Regions from separate parts of the Aminobacter sp. UC22_36 genome, predicted to be linked through region 2. Evidence: riboswitches for the same ligand, from Rfam matches in the RefSeq annotation. Region 2 holds a riboswitch; each other region holds the start of a gene.
What was found. A riboswitch is a leader RNA that binds a small molecule or an ion and turns the genes downstream of it on or off. The one in region 2 is predicted to bind cobalamin.

Region 1: another riboswitch for cobalamin. It lies ahead of ACHMW7_RS27475 (aromatic ring-hydroxylating dioxygenase subunit alpha); the one in region 2 lies ahead of ACHMW7_RS14990 (CbtB-domain containing protein).
Region 3: another riboswitch for cobalamin. It lies ahead of ACHMW7_RS10060 (ABC transporter substrate-binding protein); the one in region 2 lies ahead of ACHMW7_RS14990 (CbtB-domain containing protein).

Annotation. Positions count from the first base shown of each region.
Region 1 is NZ_CP171996.1:4,893,455-4,898,387, forward strand. Features, by position in the region: gene ACHMW7_RS27460 (iron chelate uptake ABC transporter family permease subunit) at 1-761, shown strand, start outside; gene ACHMW7_RS27465 (ABC transporter ATP-binding protein) at 758-1,516, shown strand; gene ACHMW7_RS27470 (2Fe-2S iron-sulfur cluster-binding protein) at 1,529-2,623, opposite strand; gene ACHMW7_RS27475 (aromatic ring-hydroxylating dioxygenase subunit alpha) at 2,645-3,892, opposite strand; cobalamin riboswitch at 4,009-4,215, opposite strand; partial or broken gene metH (methionine synthase) at 4,291-4,933, opposite strand, start outside.
Region 2 is NZ_CP171996.1:2,408,411-2,413,343, reverse strand. Features, by position in the region: gene cobU (bifunctional adenosylcobinamide kinase/adenosylcobinamide-phosphate guanylyltransferase) at 1-479, opposite strand, end outside; gene ACHMW7_RS14995 (CbtA family protein) at 472-1,254, opposite strand; gene ACHMW7_RS14990 (CbtB-domain containing protein) at 1,271-1,447, opposite strand; cobalamin riboswitch at 1,482-1,679, opposite strand; gene ACHMW7_RS14985 (gamma-glutamylcyclotransferase) at 1,746-2,435, opposite strand; partial or broken gene ACHMW7_RS14980 (DUF1624 domain-containing protein) at 2,552-3,551, shown strand; gene ACHMW7_RS14975 (methyltransferase family protein) at 3,548-4,024, shown strand; gene ACHMW7_RS14970 (type II CAAX prenyl endopeptidase Rce1 family protein) at 4,021-4,815, opposite strand; gene ACHMW7_RS14965 (MerR family DNA-binding transcriptional regulator) at 4,909-4,933, opposite strand, start outside.
Region 3 is NZ_CP171996.1:1,397,402-1,402,334, forward strand. Features, by position in the region: gene torT (TMAO reductase system periplasmic protein TorT) at 87-1,169, shown strand; gene ACHMW7_RS10050 (XRE family transcriptional regulator) at 1,323-1,628, shown strand; gene ACHMW7_RS10055 (esterase/lipase family protein) at 1,692-2,420, shown strand; cobalamin riboswitch at 2,734-2,928, shown strand; gene ACHMW7_RS10060 (ABC transporter substrate-binding protein) at 3,198-4,247, shown strand; gene ACHMW7_RS10065 (FecCD family ABC transporter permease) at 4,311-4,933, shown strand, end outside.

The DNA.
Region 1 (4,933 bases), 2.5 Mb from region 2:
CGGCGAACCGGGTGCTGACGCCGCAGATCATGGGGCTCGATGCGCTCTATCTGTTCGGACAGATGGCGCTTGTGCTGACGCTCGGCAGTGTTGGCTATGTCGCGCTCGACCCGCGCCTGAAATTCGCCGGCGAGGCCGGCCTGATGATGGTCATGGCGCTGCTACTGTTTCTGCCGATGCTGCGCCGGCGTTTCGACATCGGCCTGCTGCTGCTGACCGGCGTGGTGCTGGGTGTGCTGTTCCGCAGCCTCGCAATGCTGATCGCCCGGCTGATCGACCCGAACGAATTCGCCGTCGTCCAGGGGTCGAGCTTCGCCGATTTCAACACCGTGCGGCCGGACCTCGTCGTCGTCGGCCTGGCGGTGACAACGATTGCCGCCGTCATCATCTGGCGCCTGCGCCGTTTGCTCGACATCGTTGCTCTCGGGGCTGACAGCGCCACCGGGCTCGGCGTCGACTGGACCAAAGCGCTGGCCGGCCTGCTGCTGCTGGTCGCGGCACTGGTTGCGGTGTCGACCGCACTGGTCGGGCCGGTGACCTTCTTTGGGCTGCTGGTCGTGGCGCTGGCCGAGCGCATCGTCAACAGCCGGCGCCACCACCTGCTGTTGCCGGCGGCGATGCTGACGGCAGTCGTCGTGCTGCTCGGCGCCCAGATGTTGCTGCAGCACGTGCTGGGTGGTGCTGCGACGCTCGGCGTCGTCATCGAATTCGTGGGGGGCCTGGTGTTCCTGGTTATGCTGATCACAACGAGCAAACGATGATCGAGATCAACAACGTTTCGCTTCGCCTCGGCGACACGCAGATCCTTGAGAATGTGTCGCTGACCATGCCCAAGGGCGGCGTGACGGCGCTCGTCGGGCCCAACGGCGCCGGCAAGTCGAGCCTGTTGTCGCTGATCGCCCGGCTGCAGCCGCTGCAGAGCGGATCCATTTCGGTCGACGGGCTGCCGGTCGACACGACGCCGAGCCGGCAGCTGGCCAGGACGCTCGCCATCCTGCGTCAGGACCCGGCGGTGGCAAGCCGGCTCAAGGTGCGCGAACTTGTCGGCTTCGGCCGCTTTCCGCACCAGCGCGGGCGCATCAACGCAAATGACCTGAAGCTGATCGAGGCGGCACTGCAGCAGTTCGGCCTGATGGATCTCGCCGACCGCTTTCTCGATAATCTTTCGGGCGGCCAGCGCCAGCGCGCCATGGTCGCCATGGCCTTCTGCCAGGGCACCGACTACATGCTGCTCGACGAGCCGCTGAACAATCTCGACATGCTGTTTGCCCGCCAGTTGATGCGCGACCTGCGCGCGGCAGCTGACGACGACAAGCGTACCGTGATCGTGGTGCTGCACGACATCAACCATGCCGCCGTCTATGCCGACCGCATCGTGGCGATGAAATCAGGACGCATCGTCGCCGACGGATCGCCGGCGGAGGTGTTGCGGCCGGACGTGCTCGCCCAGGTTTTCGGCTACGACATGAACGTCATCGACGTCGGTGGCGCGCCGCTGGTGCTGCACCACCGCTAACGGCACGGCGCATTATGCTTCGACCTCGATGGCCGACAGCGGCTTCGAGCAGCAAGCGAGGATGAAGCCGTCTTCGATCTCGTGATCGAGGATGCCGCCATTGTGGCTCATCTCGACCTCGCCGGAGAGCTTCCTGACCTTGCAGGTGCCACACAGGCCGAACTCGCACGCCGCCGGGATCCGCACGCCCGAGGCGCGTGCCGTCTGCAGCACGGTCTGGCCGGCCAGGCAGTCGGCATCGATGTCCGACAGTGAGAAGCGGACCGGGATGACTTCTTCTGCTTCGAACCCGCCCTCGCCTGGTGTCGGGAAAGGTGCCGGGACCTCCTCGATGATTGGTGCGGCGAAGCTCTCCTGATGGTAGCTGGCCATGTCGAAGCCCGACGCTTCCAGCATGCCGCGCACGGCGCGCATGAAAGGATCGGGGCCGCAGCAGAACACCTCGCGCTCGCGGAAATCGGGCGACAGCAGCGGGAGCCGCACCGCATCGATGCGCCCCATATGGCCGAACCAGCCCTCGCGGCTCGACCGTTCCTCGATCATGAAACCGAGCGACAGGCCGGGCATATGGGTGCCGAGCAGCTCAAGCTCCTTACGGAAGATGATCTCTTCCGGCCGCCTTGCACAATTGACGAAGGAAACGTCCGTCCACGGCGCGCAGTCGTTGAGCCAGCGCAGCATCGACATCATCGGCGTGATGCCGGAGCCGGCGGAGACGAAGAGATATTTGGCGGCCGGATGCTGGTGCAGCGAGAAGTCGCCCGAAGGGCCATAGGCCTTGATGCGGACGCCCGGCCTCAAATGGTCGAACATCCAGCGCGTGCCGACACTGCCCGCCTGCGCCTTGACGGTGACGGCGATGGAGAACGGCCGCGACGGGCTGGACGACAGCGTGTAGGTACGCATGACAGGCACCGGGTCGACCGGCAGCTCGAGCGTCACGAACTGGCCGGGCTTGTAGCGGAACCAGGTCTGGTTGTCGGAGCGGAAGGTGAAGGTCTTGACGTCGGGCGCCTCGTCGGTGACGCCGATGACCTCCAGAACCTGAAGCCTGTCGTTCCAGGGCACCATCTCGTCTAGGTTGCGGTAAAGGCCGAGATCGGACATCGCGTTCATGCCTCCTCCTGCTCAGGCAACGTTGCGCAATGCCGGCTTGCCGTCATCGGCCAGCCGCGGCTCGATGAAATTGGCGTACCATTCGATGAACTGCATGACCCCGCCCTCGTGCTCGACCGAATAGGGCCCGGGCTCGTAGGCCGGCGATTTGATGCCGAAGGCGTTTTCCTCGACGATGCGGCGGTCCTGGTCGTTGGTCTCGGTCCAGACATGGGTCAGTTCGGCAAGATCGTAGTCGACGCCCTCGACGGCATCCTTGTGAACCAGCCACTTGGTGGTGACTGCCGTTTCGGTGGCGCTGATCGGCAGCACGCGGAAGGTGACGGCGTGGTCGCCGAGCACATGGTTCCAGGTCGTCGGATAGTGATAGAGCAGAAGCGTGCCAATCCTGTCGGCCGACACGCTATCTGAGAGATTTCGTTGCACAGCGCGCTTGCCGGACAGGGTGTAGCTCACCGCATCGCGCAACAACGGCGCGCGCGTCGCCCGGTACTGGCCGCCGGCATCGATGCGGAACTTGCTCGGCAGCCCTGCCGCTTCGCACTTTGCCCAGTGCGCCAGCATTTCGGGATCGCTCTCGGCACCGTTGACGCCGGTGACCGTCGGCGCCTCGGGGAAGGTCTTGCACAGCTCGGGATGGTTTGCGGCGCAATGATAGCACTCGCGGTTGTTTTCCCAGACCAGCTTCCAGTTGCCCTTCTCGACGATGGTGCTTTCAAAGGCAACCTTCGCCTCGCGCAGCCGGTGCGGCAGAAGGTAGGGCTCGACCAAAGCCCGCATCGGCGCGAAGTCGGCCGGCTCGTCGGCGAGGCAGATGAAGATGTAGCCGCCAACGGATTCGCAGGCGACCGGCTTCAGGCCGAACTGGCTCTTGTCGAAGCCTTCCGCCATCTGGCGCGCGAACAGCAGCCGGCCGTCGAGCTCATAGGTCCACTGGTGGTAAGGACAGACAAGCTTGGCCGCCGTGCCCTTTTCCGTCGCGCAGACACGGCTGCCGCGGTGGCGGCAGGAATTGTGGAAGGCACGAAGCTCGCCCTTCTGGTCACGGACGAGCACGACGGGATAGTCGCCGATCTGGACGGTGAAGAAGCTGCCCGGTTTGGCCAGTTCGCAGTCATGGCCGACAAACAGCCAGTCGCGATACCAGATCAGCTCCATGTCGACCCGGAAGAAATCCGGATCGGTGTAGAAGGGCTGCTCGAGGCTGAACCCGTCACGGCGTCCGCGCAGCAGCCTCAGCATTTCGTTCTTCGTGTCCATGTCCTGTCCTCATGCCAAGGACTGAACTGGTGGTGATGTCGGGAAGAACGACTGCCTGGCGGACACAAGGTCCGCGCAGCAACGATCCGCCTCTTGACCGCCCACCGCGATCAGTCGAGTTGTTTCAGGTTCAAGGCTGGTTTCCGGGCTCCGGAGCTGTCCTTTCGGACTGTTTCGACACCTTCCCAGGCCTTCAGGCCCAGTGGTCTCCCGTCGAAACAACAAACTCCGCCACCGTTGCGGGGGCAGCGCCGGCATCTCACCGGCTTCCCAATTCTCCGCTTCGTCTCACGCGAAGCAGCACCTTGAACATGTTCTGATCAGACCACGGAAAGCTGGCCGGACACGAGCACGAAAACGACACGGGCTCAGCGCAAAGGCGACAGAGCCCGCGAACGCTATTCGGCCGCCTCGGCGAATGAGGCCGGTATGTAGTTAAGGATCGGCCCGAGCCAGCGTTCGACTTCGGCGATGGTCATGTCCTTGCGCCGGGCATAGTCTTCGACCTGGTCGCGCTCGACCTTGGCGACACCGAAATAGTAGCTCTCGGGATGCGCCAGATAGATACCTGAGACCGAGGAGCCCGGCCACATCGCCATGCTCTCGGTCAGGCTGACACTGGCGTTCTTCTCCGCGTCGAGCAGGCGGAACAGCGTCACCTTTTCGGTATGGTCGGGCTGGGCCGGATAGCCCGGCGCCGGCCGGATACCGCGATATGGCTCGCCGATCAGATCGTCAGGCGCCAGGTTTTCATCCGGCGCATAACCCCAGAACTCCTTGCGCACCTTTTCATGCATGCGCTCGGCGAAGGCCTCGGCGAAACGGTCGGCCAGCGCCTTGACCATGATCGAGGAGTAGTCGTCATTGGCACGTTCGAAACGCTCGGCGATCGCCACTTCCTCGATGCCTGATGTGACGACAAAGCCGCCGAGATAGTCCGGCTTGCCGCTCCCCAGAGGCGCGATGAAATCGGCCAGCGCGACATTGGCCTTGCCGTCGCGCTTGGTCAGCTGCTGGCGCAGGGTGAAGAAGGTGCCAAGT
Region 2 (4,933 bases):
AGAAACAGCACCTCTTCGGCCACGGCCGCCACCTTCTGATTGAGCCTGCCGGCATCGTCACGAAAACGGCGGGCCAGTGCATTGTCGGGCACGATGCCGAGCCCGACCTCGTTGGAGACCACGAACCACGGCCCGCGCGGACGCGACAGCACCTCGACGAGCGCCGCACATTCGGCCTCGACGTCATGATCGGCCAGCATATGATTGGTAATCCAGAGCGTCAGGCAGTCGACCAAGACAGGCGCGCCATCAGGCAGGCTGGCAAGCGCGCCCACCAAATCCAGCGGCGCGTCGAGCGTCCGCCAGCCCTCGCCGCGGCGGCCGCGATGGATCGAAATGCGCTCGCGCATCTCGTCGTCATAAGCCTGCGCCGTGGCGACATACGACCACGGCGCAGGACATTGCGTGATGAGCCGCTCGGCATGCGCGCTCTTTCCAGAGCGCGCACCGCCGAGCAGGAAGGTCAGCTTCTCAGGCAAGGCGGCCGTTCAGCGACGGCGCCGGCTCGCTCATGAAGCGGCTACGCACATAGCCTGCCACAGCGCCCAGCACGACCCAGAACACCAGATTGGTGATGGTGACGGCGACGACGAAGCTGTGGTGCAGGTCGGCCGGGATCGGCGACTCGTGGCTTTCCGGTTGCGGCGCACCGACGATGTGCGGCACGACGATCAGCGCGACGCCGAGGATCGCCAGCGGCAACGACTGCTTGAAGGCGATCAGCGCCAGCCCGGCTGCGGTGGCGGCAACGGTCAGCGCCCACCAGATCTGGCGAGAGACAAGATCGGCGGCAGGCATCGCCGGCAGTTCCGGCGGCAGGCCAAGACCGGGAGCCAGGGTGAACACGGCAAAGCCGGCAAAGCCCCAGAACACGCCCTGGCGCCAGTTGGCGATGCCACCGGCAAACTCGGAAACGGCGACCAGGATCAGGCCGAAAGCGATGCCGCTGACGATGTTGGCGAGCGCCGAATAGGCAAAACGCTCAGCGCCATCGGCCGGAGCCCATGCTTCGGCTTCTTCTTCGGCTGGCGCCGCAGCCTGTGCCGCAGTGGTTTCGGCGCCGGCCGCAGGGGCGGTCGCCTCAGTGCCGGCAACTGGTGCGGCGGCATGCTCATGGCCGCCGCCGGCATTCTCATAGGTCTCCGCCTTGAAGATCAGCGGATCGGTTGCATAGGTCTGGAGTGCGGCAAGGACCACGCCGGCCAATAGCCCGCTGATCGCCGCGATGAACACGACGTTTCTGAAGATGGACATTGTTGGATCGCCTTGGTTAGTGGCAGGGGAAAGCCATCGAGTGGCGATAGTCGTGGGCAGCGTTGTGCACCACGTCCATATGCGAGAACCCGAGGAAGCCAACAACGAAAAGGCCGAGCAGCGCGGCAAGCGCCAGCTGCATGCTACGCGACTGCGAAGAGACGTCGGTGCCGAGAGCAGAAACAGTGTTCATCATAAGTCCTTTCGCCCTCCACCCGAGGGCACAGAGATAAGTGCCTGTCGCCGGCAGGTCTCCTGGCTTGCGGATCGGCACCCTTCCCCGCCTTCCCGAAGCAAGCTTCAGTGGCATTTGGGGAGAGCTAACCGCATACAGTTGCGGGGGCAGCCACGGCTTCGGACCTTCAAATGGCCCTTACCGCATTCCCTCTTGATTCCGTAACGGAACCGACGACGCCGCAACTATAGAAACAAATGGCTTGGGCGGCAAACCAAATTCCGACGCCAGACGGCGCGAATGCGGCTTTTGGCGATCAGCTACGCGCCGCGATTCGCTCGGCGACCAGATGCTGCAGCCGCCACATATGCCGGTCGTGGATCGCCCGCTGTTCGAGGTTCTTGACCACATTGTAGAGATAGTCTGCCGCCGATCCCCAGTGACCGCAGGTCGTCGCCAGCCGCTCCACGACCTCGTCCTCGCCAAGCGCGCCGGCATAGGCGCGGCCACCGCGATTGACGACGAAAGCAAGCGCGGTCAGGGGGCCATTGTCGGTGGCGAGATTCAGCCAGCGCGGTTTGTAGGTCGAGGGCTTCAGCGTCATTTCGCGGCGGAACAGCTTGTCGAGCTGCTCGCGGCGGTCGCCGTCCGTGAGCCTGAGCGCCACGCCCTTGCACTGGCCGCCGCGATCCATGCCCATCATCAGGCCGGGCTGCTCCCTGGTGGCGCGCCAGCGGTTCATGCTGATGCAAAACGAGCGGTGCCAGCCGCGCGCCAGCGCCACCTTTTCTTCAGTGTGCTCGATCTCGGGCTTCCAGATCAGCGAACCATAAGCGAACAGCCACAACGGCCCGCCCTCCGGATGTTCGGCAAGCGTTTCGTTGATCATCGCTTCATAGTCGGCATCGTCGAGATGCACTGCGTCGGGGTCGGGCCCCGAATCGGCGACCTCGCGATAGCAACGGCCCACCAGTTCTTCCGTCAGCGACATCATCCGTCCGGTCATTCCCGCCCCTTCAATTGCCTGTGCACGACCGGCCGTCCGGCTCTCTTCCGCCCCGCTTCAACCATGATAGTGCTGCATGGGCGCTGCAACACCCGAAAACGCAAAAGCGAATGACCATGACGATGCAACCGAGCCCTGAACAAGTTCAAGCCCCCTTCCGGCGCGTGTCGGTCATCGACATCGCCCGTGGCGTGGCCCTTGTCGCCATGGCGATCTACCACTTCGCCTGGGATCTCGAATTCTTCGGTTATGCCGACCCGGGCATGACCGCCTATGGCAACTGGAAGCTGTTCGCCCGCTGCATCGCCTCGAGCTTCCTGTTCCTCGTCGGCGTCAGCCTGGTGCTGGCACATGCCAAGGGCATCCGCTGGCCCGGATATTTCAGGCGGCTCGCCATGGTGGTGGCGGCGGCGCTGGCGATCACCGTCGCAACATGGTTCGCCACCCCCGACACCTTCATTTTCTTCGGCATCCTGCACCATATCGCCCTGGCGAGCGTTCTTGGCCTTGCCTTCCTGCGCCTGCCACCACTGTTGACGCTGGTCATCGCCGCTTTGGTCGTCATCGCTCCCAACTATCTGCGCTCGGAAGCCTTCAACCACCCGGCGCTGGTCTGGATCGGACTGTCCACCGCCAACCCGCGCTCCAACGATTTCGTCCCGCTGTTTCCCTTCTTCGGTGCGGTGCTGGCCGGCATCGGCATAGCCGGGCTAGCGCTCAAGGCAGGCCTGATCGAAAAAATGTCGCGGCTGCAGCCTGGCGCATGGTCGCGTCCGCTGTCCTTCTTCGGCCGCCACAGCCTTGCATTCTACCTCATTCATCAGCCGGTGATGATCTCGCTGGTCTGGCTCTTCGCCCCAGGTCTTCCCCGCCCCGGTAGAAACCCGCGAAGTCACCTTCCTGAAATCCTGCCAGCTTTCATGCGAGCAGAGCCGCGACACTGATTTCTGCTCGCGCTACTGTGTCTGCATGCTCGACGAATTGCAGAAAGATGATTCGTTCGACCGGCTCTATGCCGCCGACCAGAGTCCGGAGCTCAAGGCGCATGTCGGCCAGACCGCTGCCATGTGCACGACCAGCACCGACAATCAGACGATACCAGGAGGAGCGCAGTGACAGACCTCAACGCCGCCCCTAGCAAGGTGCCCTGGCCGCCGATCATTTACCTCGCAGCCATCGCTATGGCTGTGGTGCTGGGACTGCTTTATCCCTTGCCATGGATCACCGAGCCGCTGTCGGACCTGCTTTATGCCGCCGGCTGGCTGGCAGTGGCAGGCGTCATTGCGATGTATTATTCCGCCATGCAGACGCTGAAGCGTGCCAAGACCACCATCCGCCCCGACAGGCCGTCGGAGCATCTGGTCACCTCAGGTGCCTTTTCCTTCACCCGCAACCCGATCTACTTCGCCAACACGCTGCTGATGATCGCCATCGGGCTGATCACAGCCAATGTCTGGTTCATCATCCTTGCCGTGATCGCGGCCTTTGCCACGCAAAAGCTCGCCATCGTGCCAGAGGAAAAGCACCTGCAGGCTCGCTTCGGCAAGAAATACATCGACTACACGAAGAAAGTTCGGCGCTGGATCTAGCTCGTGACAACGGTTGCGTCGTGGCCGCGGAAGCTGTGCGTTCCATACGCAGCAACGATCGCGAGTGCGACCGCCAGCCAGAGCATCAAGCCGATCCACTGATGCTGGACTGCATCGCTGCCCTCAAACACGCGACCGAGAAACCGGACGCTGTTCTGGTGCGATGCATGCATGAGGATCGCCGGCAGCACGCTTCCCGCCGAGTTCTGGTACAGCCACGTGAACACCACCGCCGCTGCCATGACGTTGAGCGCGCTGGAAATGCCGTAGTCGTTCAGTAACAGCAGGGGCAAGTGCCAGGCCGCCCAGATCAATCCGAGCACCAGACTTGCAATCAGCGCTCCGTGATCGTGCAGAAACGCCGGCAGCGCGAAACCCCGCCAGCCAGGTTCCTCGCCAAGCGGACCGCTGAAGACCAGCAGCAGCGCAACCATGACGGCGATTTCCGCAATCGCAGGCACGTTCGCCCAATTTGGCGGCGCGGCCCCAAACAAGGGGTTGAGCCAGATTGCGAGCAGTTGCACCACCACCGGCATGCCAATCGCCACCAAGTACCACACGGGAGGCACACGCCATTTCACCACCGACGCAAGCAGGGCACGGACCTTCGGCCAACCGCCCAGAATGGCCGAAATGACCAAGGCAGAGACAAATGGGCCGAATGTGAACCAGGCGATGGCTTCGCCACCTGCCTGATAGAATGGGATGAAGGCTATCCAGGTGATCGCGAATGCCAGCAGCACGAAGCTCACGACGGGCCAACCGCGAACCATCCTGACGAGCATCGACATCGGAGCTACTCCCGAAGGGCAGCCAACCATACCACAATGCCGTTGGTGAGTCCGAACCACCAAGGGGCGGATGACCCGCTCGGCTATCGGCTGTCAGGTGTTGACGCCCAACTCGACC
Region 3 (4,933 bases), 1.0 Mb from region 2:
ACAAAGGACGCCGTGGCATTTTGATTGCACATGATCGCCAGTGAAAATCGATTTTGATTTGAGGGGGCATGCACTAGCCTAGGGCGATGAAATCCCGCATCCGCCGCCAATGTCTGGGCCTGCTTGCCGCCGCGTTTCTGGCGCTCAATGCCGGCCATTCCGCCATGGCCGGCGAGGCGGCGACGAGCTGGAAACTCAACGCCTGGGACCCGCCTTTCGACTATTCCAGGCAGCCCACCGAGATCGACTACCAGCCCGTCGCCAGGGCTGCCAAGCCGTGGCGCATCTGCGCGTCCTACCCGCATCTCAAGGATTCCTACTGGGTCAGCGTCAACTACGGCATGGTCGAGCAGGCGCGTTCGGCCGGCGTCAAGCTGACCGTCGTCGAGGCCGGCGGCTACCCCAATCTCGACCGCCAGATCGAGCAGATCCGCACCTGCAGCGCCAATGCCGATGCGCTCATCGTCGGCACCGTGTCTTATGAGGGGCTGACGCCGACGATCAGGGAAATCGCCAGGCGCATCCCCGTCATCGCGGCGGTCAACGACATCGACGACGCCGGCATCGCGGCGAAATCAGGGGTTTCGTGGGAGGAGATGGGCCAGTCGATCGGCGCTTATCTCGCCCGCCTGCACCCGACAGGCTCGATGCCGGTCTCCGTCGCCTGGTTCCCCGGCCCCAAGGGTGCCGGCTGGGTCAAATTCGTCGAGGCAGGTTTCCGCGGCGCGCTGAAACAGAGCTCGGCAAACATCGACGCCGTCAAATGGGGCGACACCGGCGTCGAGATCCAGCTGCTGCTGATCGAGGAACTGCTCGAGGCCCAGCCCGACATCGACTACATCGTCGGCAGCGCGCCGACCGCCGACGCTGCCGTCAGCATCCTGAGGGCACAGGGGCGGGCCAACCACGTCCAGGTGCTGGCCGACTACTTCACCCACGGCACGTTCCGCGAGATCAACCGGGGCAAGGTGGTGGCGGCGCCGACTGATTCACCGCCGCTGCAAGGCCGCATCGCCATCGACCAGGCGATCCGGGCGATCGAAGGCACGCTGCACTATCGCCATGTCGGGCCGCCGGTCCAGGTGATCGACCGGACCAATGTGCAGTCGCTCGACCTCGAGCGCTCCCTGGCGCCGGCCTGGTTCAAGCCGACCTTCGAGGTCCAGTAAGACCGGCACCGTCACACTGCCAGCCCGCGTCGCCCTTCGCCCACGACGATCCGACGACGAAACGACCAAGGTCGTAACGGCTGACTTCGGCTGTGGGGTGACAGACGATCCGGCATTTGCCATCACTGAGCTTTCGGCAAGGAGGCTCAGGCGATGATGATGACGGGATCGATGTGCAGGGCGGCACGCGCCCTGGTGGAGATCAGCCGGCAAAGGCTCGCCGCAGCCTCCCAAATCGCAGAGCCTGATATCGAGGCCTTCGAACGCAAGATCAGCATCCCCAACGATGCGGCGGTCAGCGCCTTGCAAGCGGCACTGGAACATTATGGTGCCGTCTTCATCCCCGAAGACGGTGGCAATGGTGCCGGTGTCCGCCTGAAGTTCAGCCGCTCGGTGACCAGGAGGCTGTCGACGCTGGAGGGCGAGGGTGGCCCCGCGGCCAGCGACGACGTTCCCTGACAAGGTGCCGTGCGCGGCTGCGGTGGGCTTGAGGCCATCCGCCGATGTGGACTAGCTTGCGCCATGCGGTTGTTGCTGGCCCTGATGCTGTCTGTGCTCTCGTCGGCTGCGCTGGCGCGCGACTGCGTCGTGCTGCTGCACGGGCTCGCGCGCACCGACACATCCTTCCTGCTGATGGAGCAAACGCTCGGCAGGGTCGACTACGCCGTCGTCAATGATACCTACCCTTCGGTCGATGCGCCGATCGAAAGGCTGATCGCGCATGTCGATGCGTCGGTGGCCGGTTGCGGCAGCGCTGCCAGGGTCAATTTCGTCACCCATTCGATGGGCGGCATCCTGCTCAGGGCCTGGCTGATCGGCAACCGGCCGGCAAATCTCGGCCGGGTGGTCATGCTTGCGCCGCCCAACCATGGCTCCGAGGTCGTCGACACGCTCGGTGATCTCAGGCTGTTCGAGATGATCAATGGCCCAGCCGGCATGCAACTCGGCACCGGCCCCGACAGCGTTCCGAACCGCTTGGGCGCAGCCGACTTCGAACTCGGCATCATCGCCGGCGACCGCACGTTCAACCCGATCCTGTCGACCATGTTCAACGGTCCCAATGACGGCAAGGTTTCGGTGGAAAGCACGAAACTTGCAGGCATGGCCGACCACATCGTATTGCCGACGACGCACACCTTCATGATGAACAATCCGCTGGTCATCGCCCAGACGATCAACTTCCTGCGCACTGGGCGGTTCGATCATCAGCTGACGCTCGGCGACCTTGTCCGGCGCGGCCTCGGCAATTGAGCCGTCGAGCGGCGCCCGGCAAACCGGGCGAATTCCGGGCCGGGCGCATTCCAGGCCTGCCGGTTGTCGACGACAACTGGCGCCACCATGGACCTGTGACAGATCGGCCTGGCCGTCCGTTGCCACAGCCACGCATTTCCAAGAGTTCAACTGGCCCAAGAGTTCAACTGGTCCAAGAATTCAACTGGCTTCCGCGCGGAGTTGAACTCCAGCTTTCCGCCTTGAACATCGGATCTTCAAAAAATGCTGCCAAGGCAGCAAATGCCGCTCCTGTATAGTCCCGCATGGCAACTTGACTTTACCTTGGCTGCCGCTAGGTTGCCGCCGTCATGGTCTTCCGTCTTCTCGGCGGAAGCTAAGAGGGAATCCGGTGTGAAACCGGAGCTGACCCGCAACTGTAAGCGGTGAGCCGATCGTCCATATGTCACTGGCAGTCATTGCCGGGAAGACGGGCGACAAAGGCTGCGATCCGTGAGCCAGGAGACCTGCCTGACAGAGTGAGATTCCGTGGTCGGGGTGTGCCACAGGAGTGACGGTTCCAGCTCGGAAGTCCGCATGCGGCTTTCGTTTGGCCCGCATTTCCGCAGCCCCGCCATGGCAGGCAGAGGTTGGCGCGGCGATGTCGGGAAGTTCCCCGGGAATTCGAGAGTTTCAGCAGGCGCGTCTCACGTCGCCGGCTGTCATTGCCATGCTGCGCCTCGTCTCCCCGGTGTTGGCCGGGCACGGACGCGCTGACGTTCTCGAACGTTGCGCCCCCATTTCAAGCAAGGAGAGATCATGAAAATCAGTCATTGGGCCCTGTGGCTCGGCCTCGCCGTGGCGTCGGCCATCGGCCTGGCGCCGGCTGCCGCGGAAACCTTCACCGACGATGCCGGCCGCAAGGTCGAGCTGGAATTGCCGATCAAACGCGCCGTCATCTTCAACCGCTACGCGGTCGAGTTCGCCCGCGCCATCGGCGCCATCGACAAGGTCGTCGGCGTCGACGCGAGCACGATGCGCGACCCGGCCTACTGGCCGCAGTTCAAGGAAACCGACATCGTCGGCCAGGGCCAGACCCAGCCCAATTACGAGGCGATCGTGGCGCTCAAGCCCGACGTGGTGATCATTCCGCGTAATGGCGTCTACGAGGAAGCGGCGCGACAGCTCGAGGCGTTCGGCATTCCGGTGCTGGTCGTCACCGCCTGGGACACGCTGCAGCATGTCGAGAACGTGACGCTGTTCGGCAAGCTGTTCGGGCAGAAGGCAAAGGCCGACGCACTCAACGCCTATTACACCAGCTACATGGATCTGCTGGCCGAGCGCCTGAAGGGCGTCGAGCGCAGACGCGTCTATCTCGAGGAGGTCCGCGACCTGGTGACGGTGACGCCCGGCTCGGGCTGGCACGACATGATCGAGGCCGGTGGCGGCATCAACGTCTTCGGCGACATCGACGTCAAGAAGGAGCCATCCTCGCGCGGCAACGAAAACAGCTTCACCGTCGATCCTGAGGAGATCATCGCGCGCAAGCCCGATCTGGTGATCAAGCTGCAGCCGGGGTCTTACAAGACGATCCCGCAAGCGAAGTTCGTCGAAAGCTGGAAGGCCATCGTCGCCCGCGAGGAGATTTCGGGCACACCGGCTGGACAGGCAGGCAATGTGCGGCTGATCAACTACTATTTGGCCGGCGGCTCGTCCAAGGTGACGGGCGCGCTGCAGGTCGCCAAATGGCTCTATCCCGAAAAATTCGCCGACGTCGATCCTGAAGCGGCGATGAAGGAATGGATCGAGATCTATCAGGGGCTGCCGTTCCAGGGCGGCATGACCTACCAGGGCACCGCGTCCAACTGACGACCTGCACGCCGCCGCCCGAGCGGTCGCGGCGTGCGCTTCCCAACCCGGAGCCCACTGACCATGGACATCGCAACCACCACCAGCCTGGATCGCGGCTATTCCCACGGCATTTCCAGTCGCTACCGGCAGGCTGGCCACCGCAGGCTGGCGGTCATCCTGTGTTCGTTTCTTGCGCTTCTGGTGGTGGCGGGATCCGTCGCCATCGTCGGCATCGCCGAAACCGGGCTTTCGACCCTGCTTGCGATCGTTCTGCAGAAGATCACCTTCGGCCATTTCGTCGCCGAGGTCGACCCGCAGCAGGCGCGGGTTCTTGTCCATCTTCGCCTGCCGCGTGTCGTCATGGCGATGGTGGCCGGCGGTTCGCTGGCATTCGCCGGCGTGCTGATGCAGGCGATCACCCGCAACCCGCTGGTCAGCCCCTATACGATCGGCGTGTCCTCGGCGGCCGCCTTCGGCGCTTCCATCGCCATCATGTTCGGTGTCGGCTTCAGCGCCGCCGGGCTCTATTTCGTGCCGCTGACGGCCTTCCTGTTTGCACTGGGCTGCGCCGTGCTGGTGTTTTCGATGGCCTGGCTGCGCGGCATGGGCGCCCAGACCATGGTGCTGACCGGCATCGCGCTGATGTATCTGTTCTCCGCCATGACCGCGGCGGTGCAGTTCGTCGCCACCCAGGAGCAACTGGC